DNA from 3 places in the Bacillus cereus group sp. RP43 genome. Region 2 is predicted to be linked to each of the others. Evidence: a T-box and tRNA genes for the amino acid it is inferred to sense, from the RefSeq annotation. Region 2 holds a T-box; the other regions hold tRNA genes.

Region 1 (3,255 bases), 400 kb from region 2:
TGTGCACGTCCAAGCAGTTAGGCTGATAAGTAGGCAAATCCGCTTATCGTGAAGGCTGAGCTGTGATGGGGAAGCTCCTTATGGAGCGAAGTCTTTGATTCCCCGCTGCCAAGAAAAGCTTCTAGCGAGATAAAAGGTGCCTGTACCGCAAACCGACACAGGTAGGCGAGGAGAGAATCCTAAGGTGTGCGAGAGAACTCTGGTTAAGGAACTCGGCAAAATGACCCCGTAACTTCGGGAGAAGGGGTGCTTTCTTAACGGAAAGCCGCAGTGAATAGGCCCAAGCGACTGTTTAGCAAAAACACAGGTCTCTGCGAAGCCGTAAGGCGAAGTATAGGGGCTGACACCTGCCCGGTGCTGGAAGGTTAAGGAGAGGGGTTAGCGTAAGCGAAGCTCTGAACTGAAGCCCCAGTAAACGGCGGCCGTAACTATAACGGTCCTAAGGTAGCGAAATTCCTTGTCGGGTAAGTTCCGACCCGCACGAAAGGTGTAACGATTTGGGCACTGTCTCAACCAGAGACTCGGTGAAATTATAGTACCTGTGAAGATGCAGGTTACCCGCGACAGGACGGAAAGACCCCGTGGAGCTTTACTGTAGCCTGATATTGAATTTTGGTACAGTTTGTACAGGATAGGCGGGAGCCATTGAAACCGGAGCGCTAGCTTCGGTGGAGGCGCTGGTGGGATACCGCCCTGACTGTATTGAAATTCTAACCTACGGGTCTTATCGACCCGGGAGACAGTGTCAGGTGGGCAGTTTGACTGGGGCGGTCGCCTCCTAAAGTGTAACGGAGGCGCCCAAAGGTTCCCTCAGAATGGTTGGAAATCATTCGTAGAGTGCAAAGGCATAAGGGAGCTTGACTGCGAGACCTACAAGTCGAGCAGGGACGAAAGTCGGGCTTAGTGATCCGGTGGTTCCGCATGGAAGGGCCATCGCTCAACGGATAAAAGCTACCCCGGGGATAACAGGCTTATCTCCCCCAAGAGTCCACATCGACGGGGAGGTTTGGCACCTCGATGTCGGCTCATCGCATCCTGGGGCTGTAGTCGGTCCCAAGGGTTGGGCTGTTCGCCCATTAAAGCGGTACGCGAGCTGGGTTCAGAACGTCGTGAGACAGTTCGGTCCCTATCCGTCGTGGGCGTAGGAAATTTGAGAGGAGCTGTCCTTAGTACGAGAGGACCGGGATGGACGCACCGCTGGTGTACCAGTTGTTCTGCCAAGGGCATAGCTGGGTAGCTATGTGCGGAAGGGATAAGTGCTGAAAGCATCTAAGCATGAAGCCCCCCTCAAGATGAGATTTCCCATAGCGTAAGCTAGTAAGATCCCTGAAAGATGATCAGGTTGATAGGTTCGAGGTGGAAGCGTGGTGACATGTGGAGCTGACGAATACTAATAGATCGAGGACTTAACCATATAATATGAAGCGATGTTATCTAGTTTTGAAAGAATATAAAAAACTTGTTGACTTTAAATGTCGAATGAGTTATGATGATTCTTGTCTTAAATGAATACAGTCTGGTAATGATGGCAGAGAGGTCACACCCGTTCCCATACCGAACACGGAAGTTAAGCTCTCTAGCGCCGATGGTAGTTGGGACCTTGTCCCTGTGAGAGTAGGACGTTGCCAGGCAATTCGGAGGATTAGCTCAGCTGGGAGAGCACCTGCCTTACAAGCAGGGGGTCGGCGGTTCGATCCCGTCATCCTCCACCATTCTAGCCGACTTAGCTCAATTGGTAGAGCAACTGACTTGTAATCAGTAGGTTGGGGGTTCAAGTCCTCTAGTCGGCACCAGAAAATCATGGCGGTTGTGGCGAAGTGGTTAACGCACCGGATTGTGGCTCCGGCACTCGTGGGTTCAATTCCCATCAGTCGCCCCATTTTTTCTTTTAAAATTATAATATGCGGGTGTGGCGGAATTGGCAGACGCACCAGACTTAGGATCTGGCGCCTTTGGCGTGGGGGTTCGACTCCCTTCACCCGCACTTTTAATAAAATAACTCATACATGTCTTGCGGAAGTAGTTCAGTGGTAGAATACAACCTTGCCAAGGTTGGGGTCGCGGGTTCGAATCCCGTCTTCCGCTCCAATTTTCAATATGACATGCCGGGGTGGCGGAACAGGCAGACGCACAGGACTTAAAATCCTGCGGTGGGTGACCACCGTGCGGGTTCGACCCCCGCCCTCGGCACCATATGCGCCCGTAGCTCAATTGGATAGAGCGTTTGACTACGGATCAAGAGGTTAGGGGTTCGACTCCTCTCGGGCGCGTTTTTATTAACGGGAAGTGGCTCAGCTTGGTAGAGCACCTGGTTTGGGACCAGGGGGTCGCAGGTTCAAATCCTGTCTTCCCGATATTTCAACATATGGGGCCTTAGCTCAGCTGGGAGAGCGCCTGCCTTGCACGCAGGAGGTCAGCGGTTCGATCCCGCTAGGCTCCACTTATTTGAATATAACTTATGGCGGTGTAGCTCAGCTGGCTAGAGCGTACGGTTCATACCCGTGAGGTCGGGGGTTCGATCCCCTCCGCCGCTACCATAAAGGACCTTTAGCTCAGCTGGTTAGAGCAGACGGCTCATAACCGTCCGGTCGTAGGTTCGAGTCCTACAAGGTCCACCACTCAAAGTTCATATCTCGGAGGTATACCCAAGTTCGGCTGAAGGGATCGGTCTTGAAAACCGACAGGCGGCGAGAGTCGCGCGGGGGTTCGAATCCCTCTACCTCCTCCATTTTTTCTAAATTAAATATTATATCATCGCGGGGTGGAGCAGTACGGTAGCTCGTCGGGCTCATAACCCGAAGGTCGCAGGTTCAAATCCTGTCCCCGCAACCAAATGGTCCCGTGGTGTAGTGGTTAACATGCCTGCCTGTCACGCAGGAGATCGCCGGTTCGACCCCGGTCGGGACCGCCATTTTTTTTACATAAAGGCTCGGTAGCTCAGTCGGTAGAGCAGAGGACTGAAAATCCTCGTGTCGGCGGTTCGATTCCGTCCCGAGCCACCATTTTGAAATCGCAAGCCGGCTTAGCTCAATTGGTAGAGCAACTGACTTGTAATCAGTAGGTTGGGGGTTCAAGTCCTCTAGCCGGCACCACTTTCAAAATGAGCCATTAGCTCAGTTGGTAGAGCATCTGACTTTTAATCAGAGGGTCGAAGGTTCGAATCCTTCATGGCTCACCATTTTTAATTTAATGCGGGTGTAGTTTAGTGGTAAAACAAGAGCCTTCCAAGCTCTGGTCGAGAGTTCGATTCTCTTC
Region 2 (3,255 bases):
GTGCTTCTGTGCCTACGTATACTTCACCAGTTTCTTTATGATACCAAGCTGGAATGCGGTGACCCCACCATAATTGACGAGAAATACACCAGTCATGAATGTTTTCCATCCAACGTAAGTATGTGTTTTCAAAACGATCTGGTACGAACGTTACTTTTTCTTCTTCTTTTTGTTGAAGTTCTACCGCTTTTTCTGCAAGTGGAGCCATTTTTACGAACCATTGTGTTGATAAGTAAGGCTCAACAACTGCACCGCTACGCTCACTATGACCTACTGAGTGCATATGAGGCTCGATTTCTACTAATACGCCAGCTTCTTGTAAGTCTTTCACTAACTCTTTACGGCATTCGAAACGATCCATACCGTTGTACTTACCAGCTTTTTCGTTCATCGTTCCATCTTCGTTCATTACTAAAATACGTGGTAAGTCATGACGGTTACCTACTTCAAAGTCATTCGGGTCATGAGCTGGTGTAATTTTTACAACGCCTGTTCCGAAGTCTTTTTCTACGTATTCATCAGCAATAATCGGAATCTCACGGCCTACGATTGGAAGTGTAACTGTTTTTCCGATTAAATGTTTGTAACGATCATCTTCTGGATGAACTGCTACCGCTGTATCACCAAGCATCGTTTCTGGACGAGTAGTTGCAAGGCGAATGTGACCTGAACCGTCCGTTAACGGATAGTTCATATGGTAGAATGCACCTTGAACTTCTTTATGAATTACTTCAATATCAGAAAGAGCTGTGCGTGTTGCTGGATCCCAGTTGATGATATACTCACCGCGGTAAATTAAGCCTTTTTCATATAATTGAACGAATACTTTATTAACAGCGTTAGATAAACCTTCGTCTAATGTGAAGCGTTCACGAGAATAGTCTAGTCCTAAACCAACTTTCCCCCATTGTTGACGAATGTGAGAAGCGTATTCTTCTTTCCATTCCCAAGCTTTTTCAAGGAATTTCTCACGGCCAAGATCGTAACGTGAAATACCTTCTTCACGAAGTTTTCCTTCTACTTTCGCTTGTGTTGCGATACCAGCATGGTCCATTCCTGGAAGCCATAATACATCGTAACCTTGCATACGCTTTGTACGAGTTAAAATATCTTGAAGCGTCGTATCCCAAGCGTGACCTAAGTGTAACTTACCAGTTACGTTCGGAGGTGGAATTACAATTGTATATGGTTGTTTCTTCTCATCTCCTGTTGCTTCGAAATATTTGCCTTCAAGCCACCACTTGTAAAGGCCTTCTTCAACGGACATATGATCATATTTAGTTGGTAAATTCTTTTCCGTGTTTGACATTATTTTCCCTCCTTAAAATAAAAAATGCCCCTCATCCAAAAAAGGACGAGGGACATCGCGGTACCACCTTTATTTACAAACAAATTCAGAATTTGCTTATACTCTTAATTTGATAACGGACAAATCCGTCTTTTCCTAATGAGAATCATTCCGTTCAGAAAAGATGCTCCAGGGCTACCTTCTAACATAACTATCTAGAGAACCTCCCAGCCAATGGTTCCCCTCTCTGAAGACGTTTCATGTTATACTCTTCCCCTTCAATGCATTTATGTGATTGTTAATTATTATATACAATAGTGTAAAAAACGAAACCTTATTCGTCAAGATAAATTTGAAACTACGGCCTTTATCTCTTTACGTAACTAATAAAAAAAAGATAAGCAGGGTTCTCCCTACTTATCTTCTTTATCCCGCTATTTGCAGGCAGTAAGAACCCCACCTCAAAATTCGGCTTGAGCAAAGAAGTTAGGTGGGAGTCGGGCTAATAATCAGTGGGGGATGAACAAAACCCCCACTGATTAAAGTTTTACTTTATCCGTTCCCTTGCTGGGCAGCTTGTAATTGCGAAAGGAAATATTCTGTATTGCTAACGAGCCAATGCGATTGCTGGAGGCTTTTCACCCCGCGGAGCTCATTTTCTTCATTACGACTCTTTCTTCTTTTCGTATACGACTGAATTTGCCGAATAAAATGCGACGGGTACGTCATATACGCAAACATAAGAAGCTGCTCCTCTTTCGTAAATGGAAAATTTTTTTGATACATTTCATACCATTCAAAGCGGTCACTCCGCGCAATTGGATATGTGTTTAAAGACCTTGAATAAAAGCTAACGATATCCTGTACTGGTGTAGCAAAATGAGACTTTTCTAAACTAATAAAATAACCGTTTCGTTCATAATCAAATAAAAAGTGATTAAGCGATACATTCCCATGAACGAAAGTAGTACGTGTTGTTTCCTTTTCTTTCATTGCATCATGCCATTCACTCAATTGTTTCGTTGCGAACTCACGCGCCCTCATAACATGGTGATAATACGTACAATATTGTAATTCAAATGGAGACATATACCACTTCGCTTCCGATTCTACAAGAAACTCTTCTAATATCTCACCATCATTTTCCCAACGGTCGGATATATTTGTATAATGTTTTTCTAAATCTTCTTCTGTATAAGTCTCCTCTTTCACCGTTTTTTGATGCAACGTTCCGAGCGTTTGAAACATCTTATGGTATTGATCATTATCTTCGCCATTTCCTTCCGCACGTTCTAACCAAGGCATTAAATAATAACTATACGTCCCATCACTTAAAACATAATTCCCGTCCGTCGCATGATAGATAGGTACATAATTCGAAAAACCTTTCTCCTTCAAATATTGAATATGGTGCAAAAAATTATTCCGCTCTAATTTTCTATCTTCTATTTTCTTTAACGCATACGGACCTTGATTCGTATAAATTTTCATTACACTTCCGTGCTCTTCCATATGCTGAGTGTCCAATCTATATTGCCTCACAATGGGTTCATAGCGATTTCGTAATTCAATATCCATACGAATAACCCTTTCTTATTCAAAACATAGCTTCTAAGAAAAGAGGCGAGTGAAAAAACTCACTCACTTATTTCACCTTTGCTTTTGAAACAGGAATATATATAATTTGCCCTGTAGTTAAATATATATCTTCTGATTGATTTACACGATATAAGTTTTGCACAGTCGTTTCATAACGTTCTGCAACAGATTCAATTGTATCTCCTTCTTGTACGAAGTACATTCTTAACTTCGTAAATTCTTCTTCTGGTTCTTTCGTAAATAATTTCGTTAAATAAAGTGCATTTTCATCTCGCTGTGAATATGCTTCTTCCTCTTGTTCTTCCTGCTTTTTCGCTTTTTCTTTCTTGAAATTTTTTCGCCCGAACAATTCAAATTGTGGCGTCGTT
Region 3 (3,255 bases), 4.0 Mb from region 2:
GAGAGGGGTTAGCGTAAGCGAAGCTCTGAACTGAAGCCCCAGTAAACGGCGGCCGTAACTATAACGGTCCTAAGGTAGCGAAATTCCTTGTCGGGTAAGTTCCGACCCGCACGAAAGGTGTAACGATTTGGGCACTGTCTCAACCAGAGACTCGGTGAAATTATAGTACCTGTGAAGATGCAGGTTACCCGCGACAGGACGGAAAGACCCCGTGGAGCTTTACTGTAGCCTGATATTGAATTTTGGTACAGTTTGTACAGGATAGGCGGGAGCCATTGAAACCGGAGCGCTAGCTTCGGTGGAGGCGCTGGTGGGATACCGCCCTGACTGTATTGAAATTCTAACCTACGGGTCTTATCGACCCGGGAGACAGTGTCAGGTGGGCAGTTTGACTGGGGCGGTCGCCTCCTAAAGTGTAACGGAGGCGCCCAAAGGTTCCCTCAGAATGGTTGGAAATCATTCGTAGAGTGCAAAGGCATAAGGGAGCTTGACTGCGAGACCTACAAGTCGAGCAGGGACGAAAGTCGGGCTTAGTGATCCGGTGGTTCCGCATGGAAGGGCCATCGCTCAACGGATAAAAGCTACCCCGGGGATAACAGGCTTATCTCCCCCAAGAGTCCACATCGACGGGGAGGTTTGGCACCTCGATGTCGGCTCATCGCATCCTGGGGCTGTAGTCGGTCCCAAGGGTTGGGCTGTTCGCCCATTAAAGCGGTACGCGAGCTGGGTTCAGAACGTCGTGAGACAGTTCGGTCCCTATCCGTCGTGGGCGTAGGAAATTTGAGAGGAGCTGTCCTTAGTACGAGAGGACCGGGATGGACGCACCGCTGGTGTACCAGTTGTTCTGCCAAGGGCATAGCTGGGTAGCTATGTGCGGAAGGGATAAGTGCTGAAAGCATCTAAGCATGAAGCCCCCCTCAAGATGAGATTTCCCATAGCGTAAGCTAGTAAGATCCCTGAAAGATGATCAGGTTGATAGGTTCGAGGTGGAAGCATGGTGACATGTGGAGCTGACGAATACTAATAGATCGAGGACTTAACCATATAATATGAAGCAATGTTATCTAGTTTTGAAGGAATATATATTAAAAATTCCTTTTGACATTCTGAAAAGAATGTGTATAATGATAAAAGTCTGGTAATGATGGCAGAGAGGTCACACCCGTTCCCATACCGAACACGGAAGTTAAGCTCTCTAGCGCCGATGGTAGTTGGGACCTTGTCCCTGTGAGAGTAGGACGTTGCCAGGCTTATATTATTCCGCAGTAGCTCAGCGGTAGAGCTATCGGCTGTTAACCGATCGGTCGTAGGTTCGATTCCTACCTGCGGAGCCATTATGCTTCCATAGCTCAGCTGGTAGAGTACTTCCATGGTAAGGAAGAGGTCACCGGTTCAAGCCCGGTTGGAAGCTTGGGAAAAGTTTTTATTTTTTTGGCCCGTTGGTCAAGTGGTTAAGACACCGCCCTTTCACGGCGGTAACACGGGTTCGAATCCCGTACGGGTCATCACTTTTGGAGGATTAGCTCAGCTGGGAGAGCACCTGCCTTACAAGCAGGGGGTCGGCGGTTCGATCCCGTCATCCTCCACCATATATTTTTAAATGTCGGAGGGGTAGCGAAGTGGCTAAACGCGGCGGACTGTAAATCCGCTCCTTCGGGTTCGGCAGTTCGAATCTGCCCCCCTCCACCATTTTCTTTAAAATAACCTGAAAGGGTTTATTTTTTTGAAAAGATAACCATACTAGTAAATATTAATGGGCTATAGCCAAGCGGTAAGGCAACGGACTTTGACTCCGTCATGCGCTGGTTCGAATCCAGCTAGCCCAGCCATTTACGAGCCATTAGCTCAGTTGGTAGAGCATCTGACTTTTAATCAGAGGGTCGAAGGTTCGAATCCTTCATGGCTCACCATTTTCGCGGAAGTAGTTCAGTGGTAGAATACAACCTTGCCAAGGTTGGGGTCGCGGGTTCGAATCCCGTCTTCCGCTTAAGTACTAAGGGGCCTTAGCTCAGCTGGGAGAGCGCCTGCCTTGCACGCAGGAGGTCAGCGGTTCGATCCCGCTAGGCTCCATATAAATAGGGAAAGCTTACATCATTTGATGTAAGCTTTTTTTGTGTTTAAATTCCACTCCAAAAGGCAACTTTTCCGTATATCGTTTAAAATAAAAAAAAGGATTGGATAAGGGGGAGGTAATTATGAAAGTTGTCATTGCATCGGATTCATATAAAGAAAGCCTGAAAGCTATAGAGGTATGTGAAGCTATTGAAAGAGGCTTTGCAGCAATTTTTCCTAAAGCAGAGTATGTTAAGGTACCAATTGGAGATGGAGGCGAAGGAACGGTTGAATCTCTTGTTGGTGCTACAATGGGGAAAATTATATCACTTAATGTGACAGGGCCGCTTGGAGAGAGCGTGCAAGCCTTTTATGGTATGTCTAAGGATAAGAAGACAGCATTTATTGAAATGGCAGCAGCATCAGGATTACAACACGTTCCAATTGAAAAGAGAAACCCACTTATTACAACTACAAAAGGGACAGGTGAACTTATATTACATGCATTAGATCAAGGAGCTAAACACATTATTTTAGGGCTTGGAGGAAGTGCTACAAATGATGGTGGGGCTGGTATGCTATCTGCCTTAGGCGCAAGATTTATAAATAGGAAAGGTGGGGTAATAGAACCCTCTGGAGGGACATTGCATTTGATAACCACTGTTGACCTTTCTAGGATTGATTCACGCCTGGAAGATATAAAGTTAGAAGCAGCATGTGATGTAGATAACCCTTTAGTTGGACTGAGCGGGGCATCTTTTGTATTTGCGAGACAAAAAGGTGCGAATGTAGAGATGATGAAAGAGCTAGATGGGAATTTAAAACATTATGCTAATATACTTAAACAACATGTGTCTTTTGATGTATCTGAAATACCAGGTGCGGGGGCAGCTGGAGGAATGGGAGCCGCTGTCGTTGCAGTGCTAAAGGGACAGTTAAGAAAAGGGATTGAAATTGTATTAGATTATACAAATTTTGATAAGTGTATAGAGGGCGCCGATCTGATTGTAACTGGTGAGGGAAGAATAGATGAACAAACAGCGTATGGAAAAGCTCCTGTTGGTGTCGCGAAGCGGGCGAAATGTCGTCATATTCCTGTAATTGCTATTGGTGGATCTGTATCCTCGAATTATACGACTGTTTACGAAAAGGGAATTGATGCAGTGTTTAGTATTACGGCTAGTCCAATGACGTTAGAAGAAG

Evidence for each region. A T-box is a leader RNA that pairs with one kind of tRNA and senses whether it is charged. The one in region 2 lies ahead of QCI75_RS04985 (valine--tRNA ligase), so its partner is inferred to be a tRNA-Val.
Region 1: it encodes a tRNA-Val, which carries the amino acid that the T-box ahead of QCI75_RS04985 (valine--tRNA ligase) is inferred to sense. The anticodon was not compared.
Region 3: it encodes a tRNA-Val, which carries the amino acid that the T-box ahead of QCI75_RS04985 (valine--tRNA ligase) is inferred to sense. The anticodon was not compared.

Annotation. Positions count from the first base shown of each region.
Region 1 covers NZ_JARVHQ010000001.1:556,603-559,857, forward strand. Annotated here, with positions in the region: rRNA gene QCI75_RS02815 (23S ribosomal RNA) at 1-1,414, shown strand, start outside; rRNA gene rrf (5S ribosomal RNA) at 1,516-1,631, shown strand; tRNA gene QCI75_RS02825 (tRNA-Val) at 1,637-1,712, shown strand; tRNA gene QCI75_RS02830 (tRNA-Thr) at 1,718-1,793, shown strand; tRNA gene QCI75_RS02835 (tRNA-His) at 1,804-1,879, shown strand; tRNA gene QCI75_RS02840 (tRNA-Leu) at 1,904-1,984, shown strand; tRNA gene QCI75_RS02845 (tRNA-Gly) at 2,014-2,088, shown strand; tRNA gene QCI75_RS02850 (tRNA-Leu) at 2,105-2,193, shown strand; tRNA gene QCI75_RS02855 (tRNA-Arg) at 2,197-2,270, shown strand; tRNA gene QCI75_RS02860 (tRNA-Pro) at 2,281-2,354, shown strand; tRNA gene QCI75_RS02865 (tRNA-Ala) at 2,368-2,440, shown strand; tRNA gene QCI75_RS02870 (tRNA-Met) at 2,461-2,537, shown strand; tRNA gene QCI75_RS02875 (tRNA-Ile) at 2,542-2,618, shown strand; tRNA gene QCI75_RS02880 (tRNA-Ser) at 2,636-2,728, shown strand; tRNA gene QCI75_RS02885 (tRNA-Met) at 2,756-2,832, shown strand; tRNA gene QCI75_RS02890 (tRNA-Asp) at 2,836-2,911, shown strand; tRNA gene QCI75_RS02895 (tRNA-Phe) at 2,927-3,002, shown strand; tRNA gene QCI75_RS02900 (tRNA-Thr) at 3,017-3,092, shown strand; tRNA gene QCI75_RS02905 (tRNA-Lys) at 3,103-3,178, shown strand; tRNA gene QCI75_RS02910 (tRNA-Gly) at 3,192-3,255, shown strand, end outside.
Region 2 covers NZ_JARVHQ010000001.1:955,496-958,750, reverse strand. Annotated here, with positions in the region: gene QCI75_RS04985 (valine--tRNA ligase) at 1-1,309, opposite strand, end outside; T-box leader at 1,348-1,579, opposite strand; gene ysxE (spore coat protein YsxE) at 1,841-2,866, opposite strand; gene spoVID (stage VI sporulation protein D) at 2,934-3,255, opposite strand, start outside.
Region 3 covers NZ_JARVHQ010000001.1:4,998,162-5,001,416, reverse strand. Annotated here, with positions in the region: rRNA gene QCI75_RS25925 (23S ribosomal RNA) at 1-1,044, shown strand, start outside; rRNA gene rrf (5S ribosomal RNA) at 1,135-1,250, shown strand; tRNA gene QCI75_RS25915 (tRNA-Asn) at 1,260-1,334, shown strand; tRNA gene QCI75_RS25910 (tRNA-Thr) at 1,339-1,411, shown strand; tRNA gene QCI75_RS25905 (tRNA-Glu) at 1,434-1,505, shown strand; tRNA gene QCI75_RS25900 (tRNA-Val) at 1,514-1,589, shown strand; tRNA gene QCI75_RS25895 (tRNA-Tyr) at 1,606-1,689, shown strand; tRNA gene QCI75_RS25890 (tRNA-Gln) at 1,755-1,829, shown strand; tRNA gene QCI75_RS25885 (tRNA-Lys) at 1,835-1,910, shown strand; tRNA gene QCI75_RS25880 (tRNA-Gly) at 1,916-1,987, shown strand; tRNA gene QCI75_RS25875 (tRNA-Ala) at 1,998-2,070, shown strand; gene QCI75_RS25870 (glycerate kinase) at 2,196-3,255, shown strand, end outside.